DNA from 3 places in the Pseudonocardia sp. ICBG1034 genome. Region 3 is predicted to be linked to each of the others. Evidence: riboswitches for the same ligand, from Rfam matches in the RefSeq annotation. Region 3 holds a riboswitch; each other region holds the start of a gene.
What was found. Region 3 has a riboswitch for cobalamin ahead of KPF22_RS11465 (hypothetical protein). Riboswitches for the same ligand answer to the same signal wherever they lie in the genome.
Positions count from the first base shown of each region.

Region 1: it holds a riboswitch for cobalamin, as region 3 does, so the genes downstream of both, metE (5-methyltetrahydropteroyltriglutamate--homocysteine S-methyltransferase) here and KPF22_RS11465 (hypothetical protein) in region 3, are expected to answer to the same signal.
Region 2: it holds a riboswitch for cobalamin, as region 3 does, so the genes downstream of both, KPF22_RS04650 (ribonucleoside-diphosphate reductase subunit alpha) here and KPF22_RS11465 (hypothetical protein) in region 3, are expected to answer to the same signal.

Region 1 covers NZ_JAHLEK010000015.1:621,963-629,186, forward strand. The annotation lists gene KPF22_RS04605 (VWA domain-containing protein) at 1-207, opposite strand, end outside; gene KPF22_RS04610 (MoxR family ATPase) at 220-1,494, opposite strand; gene mdo (NDMA-dependent methanol dehydrogenase) at 1,630-2,922, opposite strand; cobalamin riboswitch at 3,156-3,365, shown strand; gene metE (5-methyltetrahydropteroyltriglutamate--homocysteine S-methyltransferase) at 3,492-5,801, shown strand; gene KPF22_RS04625 (ABC transporter substrate-binding protein) at 5,893-7,224, shown strand, end outside.
Region 2 covers NZ_JAHLEK010000015.1:633,793-641,016, reverse strand. The annotation lists gene KPF22_RS04675 (ABC transporter ATP-binding protein) at 1-948, shown strand, start outside; gene KPF22_RS04670 (hypothetical protein) at 959-1,321, opposite strand; gene KPF22_RS04665 (hypothetical protein) at 1,442-1,828, shown strand; gene KPF22_RS04660 (ABC transporter substrate-binding protein) at 1,825-3,345, shown strand; gene KPF22_RS04655 (trans-aconitate 2-methyltransferase) at 3,346-4,095, opposite strand; cobalamin riboswitch at 4,265-4,468, shown strand; gene KPF22_RS04650 (ribonucleoside-diphosphate reductase subunit alpha) at 4,599-7,224, shown strand, end outside.
Region 3 covers NZ_JAHLEK010000015.1:2,117,240-2,124,463, forward strand. The annotation lists gene KPF22_RS11460 (chloride channel protein) at 1-1,093, shown strand, start outside; cobalamin riboswitch at 1,090-1,278, shown strand; gene KPF22_RS11465 (hypothetical protein) at 1,313-1,684, shown strand; gene KPF22_RS11470 (DNA polymerase IV) at 1,704-3,125, opposite strand; gene KPF22_RS11475 (4'-phosphopantetheinyl transferase superfamily protein) at 3,172-3,879, opposite strand; gene KPF22_RS11480 (hypothetical protein) at 4,003-4,212, opposite strand; gene KPF22_RS11485 (FAD-binding oxidoreductase) at 4,466-5,596, shown strand; gene KPF22_RS11490 (cytochrome P450) at 5,632-6,840, shown strand; gene KPF22_RS11495 (3-oxoacid CoA-transferase subunit B) at 6,947-7,224, opposite strand, start outside.

The DNA of each region.
Region 1 (7,224 bases), 1.5 Mb from region 3:
GAAGAACAGGTCGAAGACCTCGTCGAAGGTCGCCTCGTCACGCCGGTCCTTGATCAGCGCGATGCGCAGCGCCTCCTTGAGCACCGCCTTGTCGGACAGCACCCCGGGCTGGGCGGCGCAGGCCATCGCGTCGAGCGCCTCGGACACCGAGATGCGCACCGACCGGATCCGCAGCAGCCGGACGAAACGGTGGATGCTCGCTTCCACTCCGGGCCCCGATCAGACCGGGCGCTTGCGGGAGCCGCCGAAGGAACGGGTGCCCTGGCCGGGCGAGACCTTCCGGATCGCCGACGGCGGCGGCGCGACCCCGCCGGGCAGGCCGCCGTAGATGCCGCCGTGCCGTCCCGCCTGGTCCTTCGCGGCCCGCTTGGCGCGGCCGTCGACGTCGCCGTCGTCGTGGTCGTCGTCCACGCGGGCGGCCGGAGCACTCGGGGTCCGGGCCGAGGGCTCGCCGTGGTCGTGGTCCCCGTCGTGGCCGTGCCCGTGTCCGTGCCCGTGTCCGTGGCCGTGCTCGGGGACCACGGCGTTCGGGTCGACCAGCCGCGGCAGCGCGTCCAGGGCCTTCTTGACGTCCTTGTCGTACTTGACGACGACCGAGACGGTGTCGGACAGGATCTGTGAGCTGAGCTCGTCGACGCCGAGGACGGCCAGCGTGCGCGCCCAGTCGATGGTCTCCGAGATCGACGGCGACTTGCGCAGCTCCAGCTCGCGCAGCCCGCGCACGACGTTGACGAGCTCCTCGGCCAGCTGGTCCGACAGCCCGGTCTTCTTCGACTTGACGATCTCCAGCTCGCGGGAGGCCGACGGGTAGTCGAGGAACAGGTGCAGGCAGCGGCGCTTGAGCGCGGCGGCGAGGTCGCGGGTGTTGTTCGAGGTCAGCAGCACGTACGGGCGCTGCTCGGCGACGAAGGTGCCGATCTCGGGCACGGAGATCTGGAACTCGCCCAGGGTCTCCAGCAGGACGGCCTCCAGGGCCTCGTCGGCGCGGTCGACCTCGTCGATCAGCAGCACGACGGGCTGTTCGGAGCGGATGGCCTCCAGCAGCGGGCGCGGCGCGAGGAAGCGCTCGGAGAAGAACACGCTCTCCTGGGACCCGATGCGGTCGACCGCGGAGGCGAGGTCGGGGGCGTCCTCGACGAGCTGCCCGATCTTCTCGCGGAGGATCTGGGTGTACATGAGCTGCTTGCCGTAGTCCCACTCGTACAGGGCCTTGGTCTCGTCCTGGCCCTCGTAGCACTGCAGGCGCAGCAGCCGGCGCCCGGTGGCGACGGCGAGCATCTTCGCCAGCTCGGTCTTGCCGACCCCGGCGGGCCCCTCCAGCAGCAGCGGCTTGTCCAGCCGGGTCAGCAGGAACACCGTCGTGGCCAGGCGGGTGTCGGCGATGTAGCCCTGCTCCCGCAGGGTCTCGATCACCTGGTCGACGGACTCGAACGGACCGGTCGAGGCGACGGCGTCCGCCGCCTCGGTCACAGTGGGGACGACAGCCTCGGACACGCGGATATCTCCTTCGCGGGCCGCACCGGCTCTGGTGCGGAGAAGAGCGGGGCGCAGCCAGCGGGCCCACCCACCCGAGTATCACCTCGGATGGCTGGGCCCGCTGGTGCGACGGTGGACGTACTGACCTGCGGATCAGGTCAGCAGGTCGTCCAGGTCACCGTTGATGGAGTGGTCGACGACCGGGCGGACGGTCTCGAACGTGCACTCCTTCGGGTTGCCCGGGGTGCAGGCGTCGCCGAGGACGTGGTTGGTGATCCGGTCGACGTCGGCCGCGTCACCGACGATGGTCGGCGCGTTCTCGTAGAACTTGGTCGGGCCGATGCCCAGCCGGTTCTTCGAGTAGGTGTCCTGCTTGACGTCGGCGAACTTCTCCGGGATGCCCACGTCGCGCAGCAGCCGGATGGAGGCGGCGAGCGCGGCGTCGGCGGCCTGCGGCTTGGTCATGCCGCGGGTGTCGACCCCCATCGCCTCGGCGATGTCGGCGAAGCGCTCGTACACGACGGGCATGTTGAACGCCCACACGCGGGGCAGCGCGATGGCGTTGTTCAGGCCGTGGTGGGTGTCGTAGAACGCCGACACCGCGTGGCTGATCGAGTGGATGATGCCGAGACCACCGGAGTTGAACGCCTGGGCGGCGATGTACTGCGCGTACATCATGCCCTCGCGGCCGGAGAGCTCCTGGCCGTTCCAGACGGCCTTGCGCAGGTTCTGCGAGGTCAGCTTGATCGCGTGCAGCGCGTTGCCCAGCGACGGCTGGAAGTCCAGCCGCGAGACGTAGGGCTCCGAGGCGTGCGCGAGCACGTCGAACCCGCACTGCGCGGTGTAGTCGATCGGGCAGTCGTAGTAGAGCACCGGGTCGTCGATCGCCAGGGTGGTGACCGAGGCGTCGTCGAACGCGACGTACTTGTGCGGGTTGTCGGGGTCGGTCGTGGTGTCGGTGATGACGTAGGCCCACGAGGTCTCCGAGCCGGTGCCGGCCGTGGTGGAGACCGCGATGTGCGGCGGGTTGGCCGGGTTCTCGGACTTGTTGAAGCCCTCGAACTCGTTGACGTTGCGGCCGTCGTGCGCGACCGAGATGCGCGCGCCCTTGCAGGCGTCGTGCGAGGAGCCGCCGCCGATGGAGACGAACGAGTCGCAGTTGTTCTGCTGGTAGAGGCCCACAGCGTCCATGACGTTGTAGTCCTTGGGGTTCGACTCGACCTTGTCGTACAGCACGACCTCGAGGCCGTGGTACTTCATCGACTCGACGATCTTGTGGACGATGTCGGTGCCCCGCAGGCCCGACGTCATGACCAGGGTCTTCTTGAAGCCCAGCTTCAGGGCCTCCGGGCCGATGAGCTCGTGCGACCCCGGACCCATGAGCGCACGGGGGAACGGGTGGAACTCCTTGATGGGGAACGGCTTGAGCAGCTCGTCTACCTGCATGTCAGCCCTTTCTGAGGCAGGTGGATGGGTCGAGACCGCACGCTATGACCCCTGTGGCCGCGGGCACAGGGGTGATCGCCATTACCCCTCGGGAGACCGGGCAGGTTCCCCCTCCGAACGGAGGGGCGCAGGGTGAGGTCGCCCTCGACCCGGCCGCCGGGGAGGGTGTGACAGTAATGCCAATGTATGGCAACAGGGATCGCTCGGCAACAGTCTGTCCGGCCGGTCCGGGGTACTGTCGGCTCGCCGACGGTTCGTGCCGGCCCGACGACGGGGCGTCACGAGGCAAGAGGGAACCCGGTGGGAATCCGGGACTGCCCCGCAGCGGTGAACGGGAACGACCGCCGTCAACAGCACTGGGAGTGATCCCGGGAAGCGACGGCCAGTAGGTGTGCGCAGTGCGCCCGTGAGTCCGAAGACCTGCCGCCGGTGCGTGCGCCGTCCGGCGTGCGCGGATCCGTGGCCTCGCGGGAGGGCCGGGCGGACGACCGGGCACCGTCGTGCCCGGCGGTCGCAGGCGCCCCGTGCCGGCGACGGGTCCTCCACCGCACTCGCGAGGAGAGAGGGCCGTGAGCATTCCTTCCAGCAGCACCATCGGCAGCACCGTCCTGGGGTACCCCCGGATCGGACCGGACCGGGAGCTCAAGCGGGCGACCGAGGCGTACTGGGCCGGGCGGACCGACGCGTCCGCACTGCACGACGTCGCCGCCGGGCTGCGCCGCGACACCTGGACCGGGCTGCGTGACGCCGGGCTCGGCTCGGTGCCGGGCAACACGTTCTCGTTCTACGACCACGTCGGAGACACCGCGCTGGCGGTCGGGGCGGTGCCGGAGCGCTTCGCCGGCGTCACCGACCCGCTGGAGCGGCTGTTCGCGATGGCCCGCGGCCGCACCGGCGCCCCGGCCTGCGAGATGACCAAGTGGTTCGACACGAACTACCACTACCTGGTCCCCGAGGTCGGCCCGGACACCCGGCTCGCGCCGGGCAGCCGCAAGGCCCTCGACGAGTTCCGCGAGGCCCTGCGCAGCGGCGTCACCACCCGTCCGGTGCTGGTCGGGCCGGTGACCTTCCTGCTGCTGTCCAAGCCGACCGACGGCGCCCCGGCGGGCTTCCGCCCGCTGGACCTGCTCGGACCGCTGGTCGAGGTCTACCGCGACCTGCTCGCCGAGCTCGCCGAGGCGGGTGCGGAGTGGGTGCAGCTCGACGAGCCCGCCTTCGCCGCCGACCGGACGCCGGAGGAGGTCGCGGCGCTGCGCCGGGCCTACGACCGGCTCGCCTCGGCGACCCGGCGGCCCAAGATCCTCGTCGCGTCGTACTTCGGTGAGCTGGGACCCGCCCTGCCCGCGCTCGCCGCCACGGCCGTCGAGGGGCTGGCGCTCGACCTCGTCGCGGGGGCCGCCGACCTCGCCGCCCTCGACTCCGGAGGCCCGGCGGTCCCGGGGCTGGACCGGAAGGTGGTGCTGGCCGGCGTCGTCGACGGGCGCAACGTGTGGCGCACCGACCTGGACCGGGCGCTGGCGACGGCGCAGCGGCTGGTCGGCGTCGCGGGGCGGGTCGAGGTCTCGACCTCGTGCTCGCTGCTGCACGTCCCCTACGACCTGACCGCCGAGACGGCCCTGCCCGGCGACGTCGTCGACATGCTGGCGTTCGCCCGGCAGAAGGTCACCGAGGTCGTGCTGCTCGGGCGCGCCCTGCACGAGGGGCCCGACGCGGTCGCGGCGGAGCTCGACGCCGCACGGGCCACCCGGGAGCGGGTCGCCGCCACCGCGCGCCGCGACGAGCGGGTGCGGTCCCGGCTCGACGCGCTCGGCCCCGACCACTACCGGCGCAGTCACGGCGACGTCCGGGCGACGGTCCAGCGCGCGGCGCTCGGCCTGCCCGTCGTTCCCACGACGACGATCGGTTCTTTCCCGCAGACCGCGCAGATCCGGCGCGACCGGGCCGCGCACCGCTCCGGTGTGATCGACACCGGCACCTACGCCGAGCGGATGCGCCAGGAGATCGTCCGCGTGGTGCGGCTGCAGGAGGACATCGGGCTCGACGTCCTGGTGCACGGTGAGCCCGAGCGCAACGACATGGTCCAGTACTTCGCCGAGCACCTCGACGGCTTCGCCACCACCGAGCACGGCTGGGTGCAGTCCTACGGCTCGCGGTGCGTACGCCCGCCGATCCTGCACTCGGACGTGTCCCGGCCCCGGCCGATCACGGTGGAGTGGGCGCGGTTCGCCCAGTCGCTGTCCGACGCGCCGGTCAAGGGGATGCTGACCGGCCCGGTGACGATCCTGGCCTGGTCGTTCGTGCGTGACGACCAGCCGCTGGGTGACACCGCCCGGCAGGTGGGGCTGGCCCTGCGCGACGAGGTAGGAGACCTGGAGGCCGCCGGGATCCGGATCATCCAGGTCGACGAGCCCGCGCTGCGCGAGCTGCTGCCCCTGCACGAGCGGGACCGGCCCGGGTACCTGGACTGGGCGGTGGACGCGTTCCGGCTGGCCGGCGGGGCCGTCGCCGACGCCACCCAGATCCACACCCACCTCTGCTACTCCGAGTTCGGCGAGGTGGTGGGGGCGATCGACGGGCTCGACGCCGACGTCACCACCGTCGAGGCGGCCCGGTCGCGGATGGAGGTGCTGGCCGACCTCGGACCGGGGGTCCCGCGCGGGCTCGGCCCGGGCGTCTACGACGTCCACTCGCCCGAGGTGCCCGGCACCGACGAGCTGGTCGACCAGCTCGGTGCGGCGCTGCGCCACATCGGACCGGACCGGCTGTGGGCCAACCCGGACTGTGGGCTGAAGACCCGCGGTGAGGCGGAGACGGTGGCGGCCCTGACCAACCTGGTCGCCGCGGCCCGCCGGGTCCGGGACTCGGCGACGACCGGCTGACCCCGTGTCGCGACGCCCCGCGGCTCCCCGGCCGCGGGGCGTTGCTCACGCCGCCATTGATTGAACAGATGGTCAGATGTAGTCATATGGGGTGATCGCACGAAAGATGGCCGCGCTGCTCGCGGCCGCCGCCCTGGTGCTGACCGGCTGTGGCGCCGGCACCGGCGCCGGCGGCACCGGGACCCCCGACCCGGCCGGTGAGCTGACCGTGGCCCTGCAGTTCCCGCCGCGCGCCGACTACGCCTTCGACGCCGACGACGGCGCCCGGCTGCAGTCCCTCGGCGTCGCCGAGACCCTGACCACGGTCGACGCCGACGCCCGCCCGGCGCCGATGCTCGCGACGGCCTGGGAGCAGCAGGGCAACGCCTGGCGGGTCACCCTGCGCCAGGACGTGCGGTTCCACGACGGCACCCCGCTCACCCCGGACGCCGTCGTCACGGCGCTGCGCTACGTCGCGGGCGTCGAGGCCCCGCCGCGGGCGATCCGGGGCATCGGCTTCGCCGTCACCCCCGACGGCGCCGACGCCGTGCGGATCACCACCACCGAGTTCGACCCGGTGATGCCGCTGCGCCTGTCCAGCGGCAACCTCGGCATCCTCGCGCCCGCCGCCTACGCCGGCGGCGGGGCGCCGGCCTACCTGCGCACCGCGACCGGCCCGTTCGTGCTGGACTCGGTCAGCGGCGCCGACTCCGCGCAGCTGGTCCGCAACGACGACTACTGGGGCGAGCCGGCGGGTGCCGCCCGGGTCACCGTCCGCTACGTCGAGGACCCGCAGGCCCGCGCGCTGGCGATCCAGGCCGGCGACGTCCAGTTCGCCGAGGGGCTGCCGCAGGCCCAGCTGGCGCAGGTCCGCGCCGCCGGCGCCGAGGTCGTCGAGTACCCCAACGCGCGCACCGTGCCGCTGCAGCTCAACCAGTCCGCGACGCCGTTCTCGGACCTGCGGGTCCGCCGGGCCGTCACCGCGGCGCTCGACCGCCCGGTGCTGGCCCAGCAGGTCCTCGCCGGTGGGGCCGCACCCGCGGCCGACCTGTTCGGCGCGGCCGTGCCCTGGGGCGAGACCGCGCCGCCGCCCGGGGCCGACGTCGCCCGCGCCCGGCAGCTGCTCGCCGAGGCCGGCTACACCGAGCAGAACCCGCTGACGGTGCGGCTGTGGACCTTCCCGAACCGGCCCGAGCTGCCCGCGCTGGCGAACGCGATCCAGGCGATGCTCGGTGCCGCCGGGGTGAAGGTCGACATCACCGTCGGGAACTACGAGGCCCAGGAGCCGAAGGTCCTCGCCGGTGACTACGACATGTTCCTCAACTCGCGCAGCTACCTGTCCGACTTCCCGGACGCGGCGAGCACGCTGACCTCGGACTACACCTGCGACGGCAGCTACGCCATCGACCAGTACTGCAACCCCGCCTACGACGCGCTGGTCGAC
Region 2 (7,224 bases), 1.5 Mb from region 3:
CTGGTGCCCGGGCCGGCCGTCGTCGTCCTCGACGAGCCGACCACCGGACTGGACCCGGTCACCACCGACGCGGTGCTCGACCGGCTCGCCGTGCTGGCCGCCGGCTCCACGGCGCTCGTGCTGCTCACCCACGACCTCGACGCCGTCCGCAGGCTCGCCGCCGCCGTCCCGGTGACGCTGCTGGAGCTCGCCGCGGGCCGGGTCGTGCGCACCGGCCCGGCCGCCGCGCTGCTCGGTGCACCCGCCCCGACCGCGTCCCGGCCACCACCGGCGGCGGTCGGGGCGATGCTCGAGGTGACGGATCTGGGGGTCCGGGCCGCGGGCGGGGCGCAGCTGCTGTCCGGGGTGGACCTCGCCGTCGGGCGGGGCGGGTTCGTCGCGCTGACCGGGCCCTCGGGGGCGGGCAAGACGACGCTCGGCCGGGCCCTGGCCGGGCTGACCCCCTGCTCGGGGACCGTCCGCGTCGGCGGCCGGGACCCGGCGGGCGACCGGCGCGCCGTGCAGTACGTCCACCAGGACTGCCGGTCCGCGTTCCTCGACCACCGCCCGGTCCTCGACCAGGTCGCCCGGCCGGCCGTGCTGCTGCGCGGGCGGTCCCCGGCCGACGCCCGCGCCGCCGCCGTCGCGCTGCTGGAGCGGCTCGGGGTCCCCGCCGCGACGGCCGCGCGCCGCCCGGGCGGGCTGTCCGGCGGTCAGCTCCAGCGCGCCTCGGTGGCGAGGGCCCTGCTCGCCGGGCCCGCGGTACTGGTGGCCGACGAGGCCACCTCGGCGCTGGACGGCGGGCACCGCGCGCTGCTGCTCGCCGAGCTGCGGCGCGTCTGCCGGGAGGACGGCACCGCGGTGCTGCTGATCAGCCACGACCCGGTCGCCGTCGCGTCGGCGGACCGGGTCGTGACCCTCGTCGACGGCCGGGTGGCCGCGGCACCGCAGCCGGTCCCGGCCGGCTGAGCCGGAGCGTTCAGGCGCCCGCGTGCTCGCGCAGCAGCTGCGCGGTCTCCCGGGTGACCTCGGCGTGCAGCCGGCAGTGCTCGTGGTGGTCGGCGTGCGCGCCGCAGGCGGCCGAGCTGGCCTCGCAGGCGAGCGCGGCCGCCGACGCGGCGGCCTCGCCGACCGCCTTGTCCCCGGTCCGGCGGCCGAGCACGCTCGCGGCCGCGGTACAGAGGTCGGCGGCGTCGAGGGCGAGGAGCACCTCGGTCTCCATGCCGCCGGAGGCGACCATGGCCGAGGCGCAGGCGGTGCTCGCGCGGGCGGCGTCGTGCAGCTTCTCGACGACGGTGGCCGGGGTGCTGACGCCGGCGGCCTCGAGGACGTGGTGGCTCATGGGGATCTCCTGGTGTCCGGGGTGTGGGACCGGAGGGTTCCCGCGTGGCGGTGGCCGCACTCACCGGATTGTCACCCTCGACGTCTGAACAATCCGTCATATGTCACGTAGGGTCGGACCATGTCTGCGCTGTCCGCCGTCACCGTCTGCCGGGGATGCTGCTGCGGCTCCGGTCGCAAGCACCCGGGCCTGGACCGGCCCCACCACGACGGGCTGCTCGACCGGCTCACCCGGGGCATCGAGGGCCACGCGCGGCTGCGGACCAGCGAGTGCCTCGGCCCGTGCGCCGACTCCGACGTCGTCGTGGTCGGACCCACCCCGGCCGCGCGACGGGCCGGTGCGCGGCCCGTGTGGCTGCGTGCGGTCCTGGACGCTGCGACGACCGACGCCGTCGCCGACTGGATCCGCGCGGGCGGACCGGGTACGGCGCCCCGCCCGGCCGTCCTCGACGGGCACGTGTTCACCCCCGGCCTGCGCGCCTCGGACACCGGGCGGGCCGCCGGATGACCCCGCCCGAGCTGTCCCGGCGCCGGGTGCTGACCGGCGCGCTCGGCGTCGCCGCGCTCGCCCTCACCGGCTGCTCCGGCGGCGGGACAGGCGAGGAGCGGCTGCGGGTCGCCTTCGCGACCGGCGGCTCGCGCGAGTCGCTGGACCCGCACGTCCTGCCGCTCTACGTCGACCAGGCCCGGGCCAAGGCGTGCTTCGACACCCTCACCGGGTGGTCGCAGGACATGACCCCCGAGCCGCGGCTGGCCGAGTCCTGGGAGAGCGACGCGACCGGGCGGCGGTGGCGGATCCGGCTGCGCGCGGCCCGCTTCCACGACGGCTCCCCGCTCACCGCCGACGACGTGCTCGCCACCCTGGCCCGCATCACCGACCCGGCGACCACCGCGATCGCCGCGACCCTGTTCCGCGACCTCGACGCGGCCGCCTCGCGGGCGGTGTCGCCGAGCGAGGTCGAGCTGGTGCTGACCCGGCCGAACACGCTGTTCCCGCTGGCCTGGGGCGCGCCCGGTACCGAGATCGTCAAGGCCGGGACGACGTCGTTCGACCGTCCGAACGGGACCGGGCCGTTCCGGCTCGCGTCGTTCACCCCGGGCGGGTCCACCGTCTACACCGCGTCGGAGGATCACTGGGACGGCGCGCCCGGCGTACGTGAGCTGGAGTTCCTGCCCGTCGACGACGAGGCCGCCCGGATCGGCGCCCTGCTGTCCGGCCAGGTGCACTACGCCCACGACCTCACCCCCACCGGCGCCGCCCGGCTGGGGGGCGAGCAGCGCGCCTCGGCGCTGTCCGCGCCGGCCTCGGCGAGCCAGTTCCTGGTGATGCGGGTGAACCGGGCACCGTTCTCCGACCCGCGGCTGCGCGAGGCGGTGCGGCTGGGCATCGACCGCGAGGAGCTCGTGCGGGTCGTGCTGCTCGGGCGCGGCCGGGTCGGCGACGACATGTTCGGCCAGGGACTGCGCTACCACCCGGCGGGGGTGGGCCCGGTGGCACGGGACGTCGCGCGGGCCCGCGCGCTCGTCACCGAGGCCGGGGCGCAGGGGGCGGCGATCGAGCTGCAGACCAGCGGCGCCGACCCGACCTTCGACGCCGCCACCGCACTCGTCGCGCGCCAGCTCGGCGAGGTCGGGTTGCGGGTCACCGCGCGGCCGCTGCCGTCGTCGGGCTACTTCCGGGCCATCCGGCAGCAGGGCGTGTTCTCCCAGAACAGCACCGGCTCGCTGCCGATCCCGGACTACATCGGACGCCGGATGCTGACCAGCACCCCGACCTACGACTTCACCGGCTACCGCAGCCCGGAGATCGACCGCCTCTACTACGCCGCCGTCGCCACCACCGACGACGCCGCGCGCACCGACGCGTTCGCCCGGATCCTCGGTCTGCTGCGCACCGAGTCGGGCGCCCTGGTGTGGGGTGTGCGGGACTGGAACGTCGGCGTGGCGGCCGGGCTCACCGGGCTGGAGGCGGCCCGGCCGAACACGTTCGCCTGGGCGAACTTCGCGCGCGCCCGGCTCGGGTGATCAGCGGATCGCGACCAGGGTCCGCCGGTCGAAGGTCTGGGTGAGCGTCCCGACCTCGGTGAACCCGGCGCCGGACAGCGCCTGCTCCCAGGCCGGTAGCGACGACCCGCCGGTGACCCGGCCGGCGAAGCGGCGCTCCCGCTCGGCGAACCCGTCGGCCAGGGCGGGCTCGTCGGCGAGCGCGTCCCACCAGGCCCGGAAGTCCTCGCCGGTCGCCAGTCCCCGGTCGGTGCGCTCGACCCGCAGGGTGCGGGTCAGCTCGGCCAGGCGTGGCCGGGCGGGGTCGGCGAGCAGGGTGTCGACGTCCACGAACACCCCGCCGGGGCGCAGCACGGACGCGAGGCGCTGCGCGAGCCCGGGCAGCGCGTGCTCGGGCAGCCAGTGCAGGGCGGTGGCCGAGACGGCCGCGTCGAACGGCCCGCCGCCGACGGCGTCGGTCCACCCGGGACGCGAGAGGTCGGCGTCGACCCAGTGGACGCGCTCGCCGGTGGTCCGCCGGGCCAGCTCCAGCATGACCGGGTCGACGTCGACGCCGACCACCTCGGCCCCGGTCCAGCGCGCCGCCGCGCGGGCCGCGAACGACCCGGGCCCACAGGCGAGGTCGAGCAGCCGGGCGGGGGTGCCGGCGAGCCGGTCGACGACGTCGAGCGCCAGCGCGAACAGTTCTTCCCGGTCGGGGATGTAGCGCTCCTGCTGGGCGTCCCACCGGCGCAGCCAGTGCTCGGCGTCGAGGTCCGTTCCGGTGGTCATCGCACTCTCCTGCACAACGGTGGCAACAGTGCGGCCGACGGTATCCGCGCGGACCCGTCGAACGGAAGGGACCGCCGGGCCCGTGACCGGCGACGTTCACCGTGCGTGACTCGATGGTCGTCGAAACCGGAACCGATAGGGGGGTCGATCGTGTCCAGACCCCAGATGTAGTGTCCGGGGCGCTGGTGGTTCACCGGTCCGCACGGGCCGGTGAGGCAAGAGGGAACCCGGTGGGAATCCGGGACTGCCCCGCAGCGGTGAACGGGAACGACCGCCGTCAACAGCACTGGGAGTGATCCCGGGAAGCGACGGCCAGTAGGTGTGCGCAGTGCGCCCGTGAGTCCGAAGACCTGCCACCGGTGCGCGTGCCGACCGGTGCGCGCTGCTCCGGGGCCTCGTGGGACGGCGCCAGGGTGCGGTGGGCCGCCGACGACACGCCGACCCACCGCCTCCTCGTACCGCGCCCGCCCCCGGAGGGACGGCGACTCGCGAGGAGAGAGCCCGTGACGGCTTCCACCGCTGCACCGGCAGCAGCACCACCGGCCCTGCGCGTCATCCGGCGCGACGGGTCCGAGACCGGATTCGACGCCACGAAGATCTCGGTGGCGACGACCAAGGCGTTCCTGGCGGTCGAGGGGGACTCGGGCGCGGCGTCGTCGCGGCTGCACCACCTCGTCGCCGGACTGACCGACCAGGTCGTCGCGGCGCTGACCCGGCACCCGGCGCGCGCCGTGCACGTCGAGCAGATCCAGGACCAGGTCGAGCTCGCCCTGATGCGCGGAGGCCACCACAAGGTCGCCCGCTCCTACGTGCTCTACCGCGAGCAGCAGGCCAGGGCCCGGGCGCACGACGGCGGGGACACCGCCGCCGCGGACGCCCCGGTCGTGCACGTCACCCATCCCGACGGCAGCCGGGCCCCGCTGGACCGGGTCCGCGTCGCCGCGGTGCTCGACGAGGCCTGCGCCGGCATCGAGGACGTGACCCCGGACAGGGTGCTCGCCGAGCTGGACCGCACGATCTACGACGGCATCACCGCCGACGAGCTGGCCCAGGCACTGGTCCTGGCCGCCCGCACCCTGGTCGAGCGCGAGCCCGCGTACTCCCTGGTGGCCTCGCGACTGCTGCTGGACCGGCTGCGCGCCGAGGCCGTGTCGCACCTGTCGGACACCCGGGAGACCCCGGACCACGCGACGATGGCCGAGCGGTACGCGGCCTACACGAAGGACTACCTGCGCCACGCCATCGCGATCGGTCTGGTCGACCCCGAGCTCGCGACCTTCGACCTGGACCGGGTCACCGCCGCGATCCGCCCCGAGCGCGACCTGCAGATCGGCTTCCTCGGCCTGCAGACCCTCTACGACCGCTACTTCCTGCACGAGCGCGGCGTGCGCTTCGAGCTGCCGCAGGCGTTCTTCCTGCGGGTCGCGATGGGGCTGGCGGTCCGCGAGGTCGACCGCGAGGCGCGGGCGGTCGAGTTCTACGAGCTCCTGTCGAGCTTCGACTTCATGGCCTCGACCCCGACGCTGTTCAACTCGGGCACCACCCGCCCCCAGCTGTCGTCGTGCTTCCTCACCACCGTCGACGACGACCTGGAGTCGATCTTCGGCGGCTACCGCAACAACGCGCTGCTGGCGAAGTACTCCGGCGGGCTGGGCAACGACTGGACCCCGGTCCGGGGGCTCGGCGCGCACATCCGGGGCACGAACGGCGTCTCCCAGGGCGTGGTGCCGTTCCTCAAGATCGCGGGGGACACCGCCGTCGCGGTGAACCAGGGCGGCAAGCGCAAGGGCGCGGCGTGCGCCTACCTGGAGACCTGGCACGTCGACATCGAGGAGTTCCTCGACCTGCGCAAGAACACCGGCGACGACCGCCGCCGCACCCACGACATGAACACCGCGAACTGGGTGCCCGACGAGTTCCTGCGCCGGGTGCAGGCCGACGCGCAGTGGACGCTGTTCTCCCCGGACGAGGTGCCCGACCTGCACGACCTCTACGGCACCGCGTTCGCGCAGCGGTACCGCGAGTACGAGGCGGCCGCGGCGCGCGGGGAGATCCGGGTGCACCGCACGGTGCGCGCGGTCGAGCTGTGGCGCCGGATGCTGACCATGCTGTTCGAGACCGGGCACCCGTGGATCACGTTCAAGGACCCGTGCAACCTGCGCAGCCCGCAGCAGCACGCCGGGGTGGTGCACTCGTCGAACCTGTGCACCGAGATCACCCTCAACACCCGCGCCGGCGACGAGGGCGAGGTCGCGGTCTGCAACCTGGGCTCGGTGAACCTCGCCGCGCACGTCACCGCGGACGGGCTCGACGCCGACAGGCTGCGCCGCACGGTGACCACCGCGGTGCGGATGCTCGACAACGTCGTGGACATCAACTTCTACACGATTCCCGAGGCCCGCCGGTCCAACCTGCGTCACCGCCCGGTCGGCCTGGGCCTCATGGGCTTCTCCGACGCGCTGTTCACCCAGCGCATCGCGCCCGGCAGCGACGCGGCGGTGCAGTTCGCCGACCGCAGCGCGGAGGCGCTGTCGTTCCACGCGATCACCGCCTCGTCGGACCTGGCGGTCGAGCGCGGCCGCTACGCCAGCTTCGACGGGTCGCTGTGGAGCCGCGGGATCCTGCCGCTGGACTCGCTCGAGCTGCTGGCCGCGGCCCGCGGCGACGGCGAGCTCGACGTCGACCGGTCGTCCACGCTGGACTGGGCGTCGCTGCGGGAGAAGGTCGTCGCACAGGGGATGCGCAACTCCAACGTCCTCGCGATCGCACCCACTGCGACGATCTCGAACATCTGCGGGGTCGGGCAGTCGATCGAGCCGATCCACCTCAACCTGTACGTGAAGTCCAACATGTCCGGCGACTTCACGGTGATCAACCCGCACCTGGTCCGCGACCTCAAGGACCGCGGGCTGTGGGACGAGGTGATGGTCGCCGACCTCAAGTACTTCGACGGGTCGCTGGCCGAGATCGACCGGGTCCCCGCCGACCTGAAGGAGCTCTACGCGACCGCGTTCGAGATCGAGCCGCGCTGGCTCGTGGCCGCCGCCTCGCGCCGGCAGAAGTGGCTGGACCAGGCGCAGTCGCTGAACCTCTACCTCGCCGCCCCCAGCGGCCGGGCGCTCGACGAGC
Region 3 (7,224 bases):
GGTCGCCTGCGGCGCCGCGGGCGGGATCTCCGCGACGTTCGACGCCCCGATCTCCGGGGTGGTGTTCGGCCTGGAGCTGATCCTGCGGTCGTTCAGCGCCGAGGCGTTCGGCGTGCTGGTGATCAGCTCGGTGGTCGCGAACGTCGTCGCCGAGGTGATCGCCGGGGACCGCGCGATCCTGACCCTGCCGCACTTCGACCTGGGCAGCCCCGCGCAGCTGCCGCTCTACGCGCTGCTCGGGCTGCTCGCGGGGCTGCTGGGCTGGGCCTTCGCCCGCATCCTCTACGCCGTCGAGGACGCCTGCGACGCCGTCTGGCGCGGCCCGGAGTGGCTGCGCCCGGCCGCCGGCGGGCTGCTGCTCGGCGCGCTGCTGCTGGCGCTGCCCCAGATGTACGGCGTGGGCTACCCGGTGCTGGAGGCCGCGATCGGCGGCCGGTACGTCGTCGGGTTCCTGCTCCTGCTCGTCGTCGGGAAGATCCTCGCCTCCAGCCTCACCATCGGCATCGGCGGCTCCGGCGGGGTCTTCGCGCCGTCGCTGTTCGTCGGCGGCACCGCCGGGACCGCCTTCGGCTACGCCGCCGCGGGCCTGTTCCCCGCGCTCGACCTGCACCCCGGCGCGTTCGGCCTGGTCGGCATGGCGGCGGTGTTCGCGGGGGCCGCGCACGCCCCGATCACCGCGGTGCTCATCGTGTTCGAGCTCACCGGCGACTACGCCCTGATCCTGCCGCTGATGGCCGCCGTCGTCCTGGCCACCGGCCTGTCGAACCTGGTGTCGCGGGACAACATCTACACGCTCAAGCTGCTGCGACGCGGGATCGACCTCGCCGCCGACACCCCGACCGACGAGGCACTGCGCCGGGTCGTCGTCGCCCAGGTCATGCGGCCCGCCGACGGCACGACGCCCGACCCGGAGCTGCCCGCCCTGGACCCGCACGGCTCCGTGCACGACGTCCTCGGGGTGCTCGCCGCGCACCGGGGCGCCGCGCTGCCCGTGCGGGAGGGGCCGGACGGGCCGCTGCTCGGGACGCTGACCGAGCACGACCTGCTCGACCATCTGCGGGGAGTGGCCGGGCGGGGGACGGTTGACCGCTAACCCGGTCGCGTGATGGGCTCCGGCCGACGACGGAACAGGAAGCCGGTGCGAGTCCGGCGCGGTCCCGCCACTGTCACCGGGGAGTGCCCTCCCCACACCGGCGCCACCGCCCGCGAGGGTGGGAAGGCCGGGGAGGGCGTACCGATCCGGGAGCCAGGACACTGCCCGTCGTCGCGGATTCCCACTGATGAGGGCGCGGACCCTCGAGGAGGACATGCGATGAGCCACGACCTGGCGGTGCTCGGTACCGATCCGTCCGGCGACGACGCGTCCCGCACGGGTGCGCACGACCTGTTGGCCGAGGCCGGGACGGTCTTCGCCTTCCCGCAGGCCGAGTCGACCGCCCTGTTCTACGCCGAGGCGTGGCGGGTCGAGCCGGTCACACCGCGCGACGCCGTCGCCCGGATCGGGGCCTGGGCCGCCGCCGGGCCCGCCGATGCCGCGGTGCTGCTGGTCGGGGGCGACCCCGCGGGCGACGCCGCGCTCGGCGCCGTCCTCGACGGTCTGGCCCGCACCGCTCCCACGCTGCGCGTCCGGATCGCCGAGGGCAGCCGCGTCGCACCGCCGCACCGCAGCCCGCTGATCGGCTGAACCCACCCGGGGCCCGGGCTCAGGCCCGCCAGCTGCCCAGCGGGTCGGCCCGGGTGAGGTCAGGATCGGCGGCGTCGAGCGTGCGGGTGCGGCCGGGGCCGGTGAGCGCGGTCTCGAACCGCACGGTGACCCGCCCGTGCCCGGCGCCCTGGACCCAGCCGTGGCCGTGCTCGGGGTGGGCGACGTCGTCGCCGGCGCGCCAGGGCCGGTCCGGGTCGGGTTCGCGGTCGGGCCGGTCCGGGCGGATCGGGCCGGGCGCGTCGCCGGGCTCCTCGGTCGCGCCGGTCCCGGTGGCCGCGTCGTTCTCCGGAGCTGCGTCGAGCACGGTCACCCCCGCCGCGGCGGCCGGGCGGGCGGCCGCGGGCGGGGCGTCGGGGGCCGGGGCCGTCGTCCACCCGCTCTCCGACGGCACCGCGTCGAACAGCGCCAGTGGCGGCTCGTCGCCGAAGCCGGACACCGACACCCCCAGCAGCCGCACCCCGCCCTCGCCGACGGCGCCCTCGGCCAGCCGCCGGGCCACCGCGACCAGGGTCGCCAGGTCCCGGGTCCCGAAGGGGGTCGTCTCGGACCGGGTGTGGGTGGTGAAGTCCCCGGTCCGCGCCTTCACCGTGACGGTTCGGGCGGTCCGGCCGTCGGCGACCAGGCGCCGGTGCACGGCGACGCAGATCGACTCCACCGCGGTGTGCACCGCGCTCATCGCGGTCAGGTCGGCGTCGAAGGTCGTCTCCGCGCTGATCTGCTTGGCCGCGCCGCGCGGGGCGACCGGACGGTCGTCGACACCGCGGGCCAGGCGGTGCAGCTCGGACCCGACGGCACCGCCCAGCACCCCGGCGACCTCGCGGGCGTCCATCGCGGCGAGCTGTCCGATCGTCTCGATCCCGATCTTCCGCAGTGCCTCGCCGGAGACCGGCCCGATGCCCCACAGCGACCGCACCGGGAGCGGGTCGAGCACGGCGGCCTGCTCGGCGTGGGCGATCACCCGCAGCCCGTCCGGCTTGGCCAGCTCGGAGGCGATCTTCGCGACCTGCTTGCCCGACCCGGCACCCACCGAGGCGGGCAGCCCGGTGCGCTCGCGCACCGCGCCGCGCAGCCGGGTGCCCCACTCCCGCACCCGGTCCGGGGAGGCCCCCACGAGGTCGGGCGGCTCCACGAACGCCTCGTCGACCGACACCGGCTCGAGCACCGGGGAGAACTCGCCGAGGACGGCCATGACCTCCTCGGACAGCGCCTTGTACAGCGAGAACCGGGGCGGCAGGACGGTCGCGTGCGGGCAGCGCCGCCGCGCCTGCCCCATCGGCATCGCCGAGCGGGCCCCGAACACCCGCGCCTGGTAGCTCGCCCCCGCGACGACGCCGCGCGGTCCCGCGCCGCCGACCAGGACCGGCCGGTCGGCCAGGGTGGGCCGGGTCAGCTGTTCGACGGAGGCGAAGAACGCATCCATGTCGAGATGCAGCACCCAGCGGTCGGCCGCCGCGGTCACCTCACCATCACCCGTGCATCGTGCCCCGGCGCACCGACAGGACCGCGTCGCCGTCGGCGACGGTGACGACCGGGGCCACCGGTCCCGCCCCGGCGACGGCGCCCGGGTGGTCGTCGAGGCCGGTGGCGACGTCGGCGACCCACCAGCTCCCGCCGGTGCCGGTCCAGCCCAGCACCCGGGCCGGGGCGTGCGGCGGGGACAGCGTGATCGCGTCCATCGGACTCGACAGGCCCTCGCCGGTGGCCTTGAGCAGCGCCTCCTTGCGGGTCCAGGTGACCAGGAACCCGGTGCCGTCGGGCGTGCCCGCGGCGAGCTCGGCGGGGGAGAGGGCGTGCCGGACGAGACCGTCGAGGCCGGACAGCGGGCGGTGCGCCTCGACGTCGACGCCGACCGGGCCGGTCCCGACCGCGACGCCGACCAGCGAGCCGGAGTGGGTCAGCGAGAACCCGGGGTCGTCGCCGCGCCCGGCCAGGCGAGGCTTGCCGTGCGGCTCCCCGCAGCGACAGGTCCGGTCCAGGACGAGCGCGGCGGGGTCGGCGTCGAGCCGCTCGGCGAGCACGAGCCGGGCCAGGGCGTGCGCGGCGAGGTAGCGGGCGCGGTCCTCGTGCCTGCGCAGTGCGAGGAGCCGCTCGCGTTCATGGGCGTCCAGCAGCGCGACGAGGTCGGCGCGGTCGCCGGGATCGGCCGGGGCGGCCCACCAGACGGTGACGGTCACGGCGTCCAGCCTTCCACGTCGCTCCCGCGCCGGGCCGCACCGCCGGGAGTGATCACGGATCGGGCACGCGGAGGGTCGCCCGCCGACGTCCCCGGTGCCCGATCCGTGATCGTGCCCGTCCCCTCAGCCGCTGCGGCGGGCGGCGAAGTCCGTGCGGACGTGGGCCGGGCGGGCCTGCGGGGCGGGCCCCGCCGTGCGCGGTGCCGGCGGGCCGCCCGGGGCGCCGGACCGGCCGCGCCTCGCCGCGCGACGCTCGGCGCGGTTGGCGGGGGTGGGCGCCCCGGCGGGACCGGTGTCGGCGGTGGGGACAGGGGTGTGTCGGGTCGTGGGCATACGACCTCCTCGGAGCATCGGGTCGGACTCGGACCGGGTGCGGAGGGCCGGTGACGCGCGGGGACGCCGGAAGGGCCGCACGAGGGCGGCGACGGTTCCGGGCCCGGTGGACGTCACGGGCCGGCGGCGGAGCGCGGAGATCGACTCCGCGGGCCGCTCAGAGGAACCGGATCAGCATGGCGGCGACGCTACGACGACCGCCCGGGCCGGGGCCACCGGTTTTCCCGGGGGCCGCCGACCTATCGTCGCGGGCATGGAGACGGCGGACGTGCTGGTGGTCGGCGGCGGCATCGCCGGGGTGTCGGTCGCGTGGGAGCTGGCCGCGCACGCCCGCGTCGTCCTGACCGAGGCCGAGCAGGACCTGCCGGTCCACTCCACCGCCCGCTCGGCCGCCACCTACATCCCCGGCCACGGCTCCGGCCCGTTCCGCGCGCTGATCGACGCCTCCGGGCCGCGATTCGCCGCGCTGCCCGGGCAGCTCGGCACGCCGCCGCTGCTGTCCCCGCGCCCGGTCCTGCACCTCGCCGACGACGAGCAGGCCGCGGACCGCCTCGCCACGACGCTGCGCGAGCAGCACGGTGAGCCCGGCGCCCCGGTCGCCCTGGACCCCGCGCAGGCGTGGCGACGCGCGCCGGTGCTGCGCCGCGCCCCGCGTGCGGCCGCGTGGACCGCCGGCGCCTGCGACGTCGACACCGCGGCCCTGCACGACGGCTACCGGCGCGGGCTGCGCGCCCGCGGTGGCACCGTGCTGCGCGGCGCCCGGGTGGCCGCGCTGGACCGGGACGGCTCCGGCTGGAGCGCGACGACGACCGGCGGGCACCGGGTGCGGGCGGGAGTGGTCGTCGACGCGGCCGGGGCCTGGGCCGACGCGGTGGCGGCGCTGGCCGGCGTACCCGGCGCCGGGCTGACCCCGTACCGGCGCACGATCGCCGCCTGCCCGGTCGGCGACCCGTCGGTGCTCACCGTCGACGGTGCCGTCCTGCCGATGATCGCCGACGCCGCCGAGCGCTGGTACCTCAAGGCCGAGGCGGACGTCGTGCTGGTCTCCCCGGCCGACGAGACCCCGGCCGAGCCGGGCGACGCGCGGCCCGACGAGCTCGACGTCGCCCTCGCCCTGGACCGGGTGGGCTCGGCGACCACGCTCGGGCTGCGGTCGGTCCGGACCGCGTGGGCGGGGCTGCGGACCTTCGCCCCCGACCGCGCCCCGGTGCTGGGCGCGCGCCCGGAGCACCCGGGGTTCTTCTTCGTCGCGGGGCAGGGCGGGTCGGGCATCGAGTCCGCCCCGGCACTGGCGGCGCTGGCCGCCTCGGTCGTCCTGGGCCACCCCGCCCCGGCCGACGTCGAGCTCGACCCGGCTGTGTGCTCGGTCACACGGCCGACGTAAGCGGTCGCTTACCCATGGCTGGCACCATGGTCCCCATGGCGCTGACCACCACCGGCACCGAGACGCACGACCTGTTCTCGGGCGACTTCTGGACCGACCCGCACCCCGCCTACGCGGCCCTGCGCACCGAGGAGCCGGTGCGCGAGCTCGCACTGCCGGACGGCAAGGCGTGGCTGATCAGCCGCTACGCCGACGTCCGTGCGGCGTTCGTCGACCCGCGGCTGAGCAAGGACTGGCGCTGGACGCTCCCCGCCGACCAGCGCGAGGGCCAGCCGGCCGCGCCGATCCCGATGATGATCCTGATGGACCCGCCGGACCACACCCGGCTGCGCAAGCTCGTCGGTCGCTCGTTCACCGTGCGGCGGATGAACGACCTGCAGCCCCGGGTCGAGGAGATCACCCAGGAGCTGCTCGACGCGCTGCCCGCCGAGGGCCCCGTCGACCTCATGCGCCAGTACGCGTTCCTGGTCCCGGTGCTGGTCATCTGCGAGCTGCTGGGGGTGCCCGCCGAGGACCGCGACATGTTCTCGGCATGGTCGTCGGTGATGGTCGACGACTCCCCGCAGGAGGAGAAGTTCGCCGCGATGGGCAGCCTGAACGGCTACCTCGCCGAGCTGATCGAACGCAAGCGCACCGAGCCCGACGACGGCCTGCTGTCCGGCCTGCTCGCCGTCAGCGACGCCGACGGCGACCGCCTGTCGTCCGAGGAGCTCGTCGCGATGGCGACGCTGCTGCTCATCGCCGGGCACGAGACCACGGTCAACCTGATCGGCAACGGCGTGCTCGCCCTGCTGACCCACCCCGAGCAGCGCGCCCGGCTGCAGGCCGACCCGTCGCTGATCACCTCGGCGGTGGAGGAGTTCCTGCGCTTCGAGTCGCCGGTCGCCAACGCCCCGATGCGGTTCGCCAGCGAGGACGTCGAGTACTCCGGGGTGACCATCCCGGCCGGGTCGACCGTCATGCTCGGCCTCGCCGCGGCGAACCGGGACCCGGAGTGGCTGGAGGACCCGGAGCGGCTCGACATCACCCGGGACTCGTCGTCGGGGGTGTTCTTCGGCCACGGCATCCACTTCTGTCTGGGCGCACAGCTCGCCCGCACCGAGGGGCGGGTGGCCATCGGCAAGCTCATCGCCCAGCGGCCGGACCTGGCGCTGGCCGTCGATCCGTCCGAGCTCGTGTACCGCGAGTCGACACTGGTCCGGGGCCTGTCCCGGCTGCCGGTCACACCGGGCGAGCCCGCCTGAGGGCGCCGCCGCCGGGCGCGACCGAGGAGGGTGCGCCCGGCGGGCGGTGTCGGACCGGCCCGGCAGCCGTCGGCGCAGCGGGGCGGTGCCGGCGCAGCGGGCGGTGTCAGCGCAGCGGGGCGCCGGTCTTCTCCCGCACCTCGTCGGCGCCGACGCCGGGCGCGGTCTCGACCAGCTCGAGCCCGTCCGGCGTCACGTCGATGACCGCCAGGTCGGTGACGATCTTCGTGACGCAGCCCAGGCCGGTGATCGGCAGCGAGCAGCGCTCGACGATCTTGGGGGACCCGTCCTTGGAGACGTGGTCCATCATCACGATCACCGAGCGCGCGCCGTGGACGAGGTCCATCGCCCCGCCCATCCCCTTGATCATCTTGCCGGGGATCG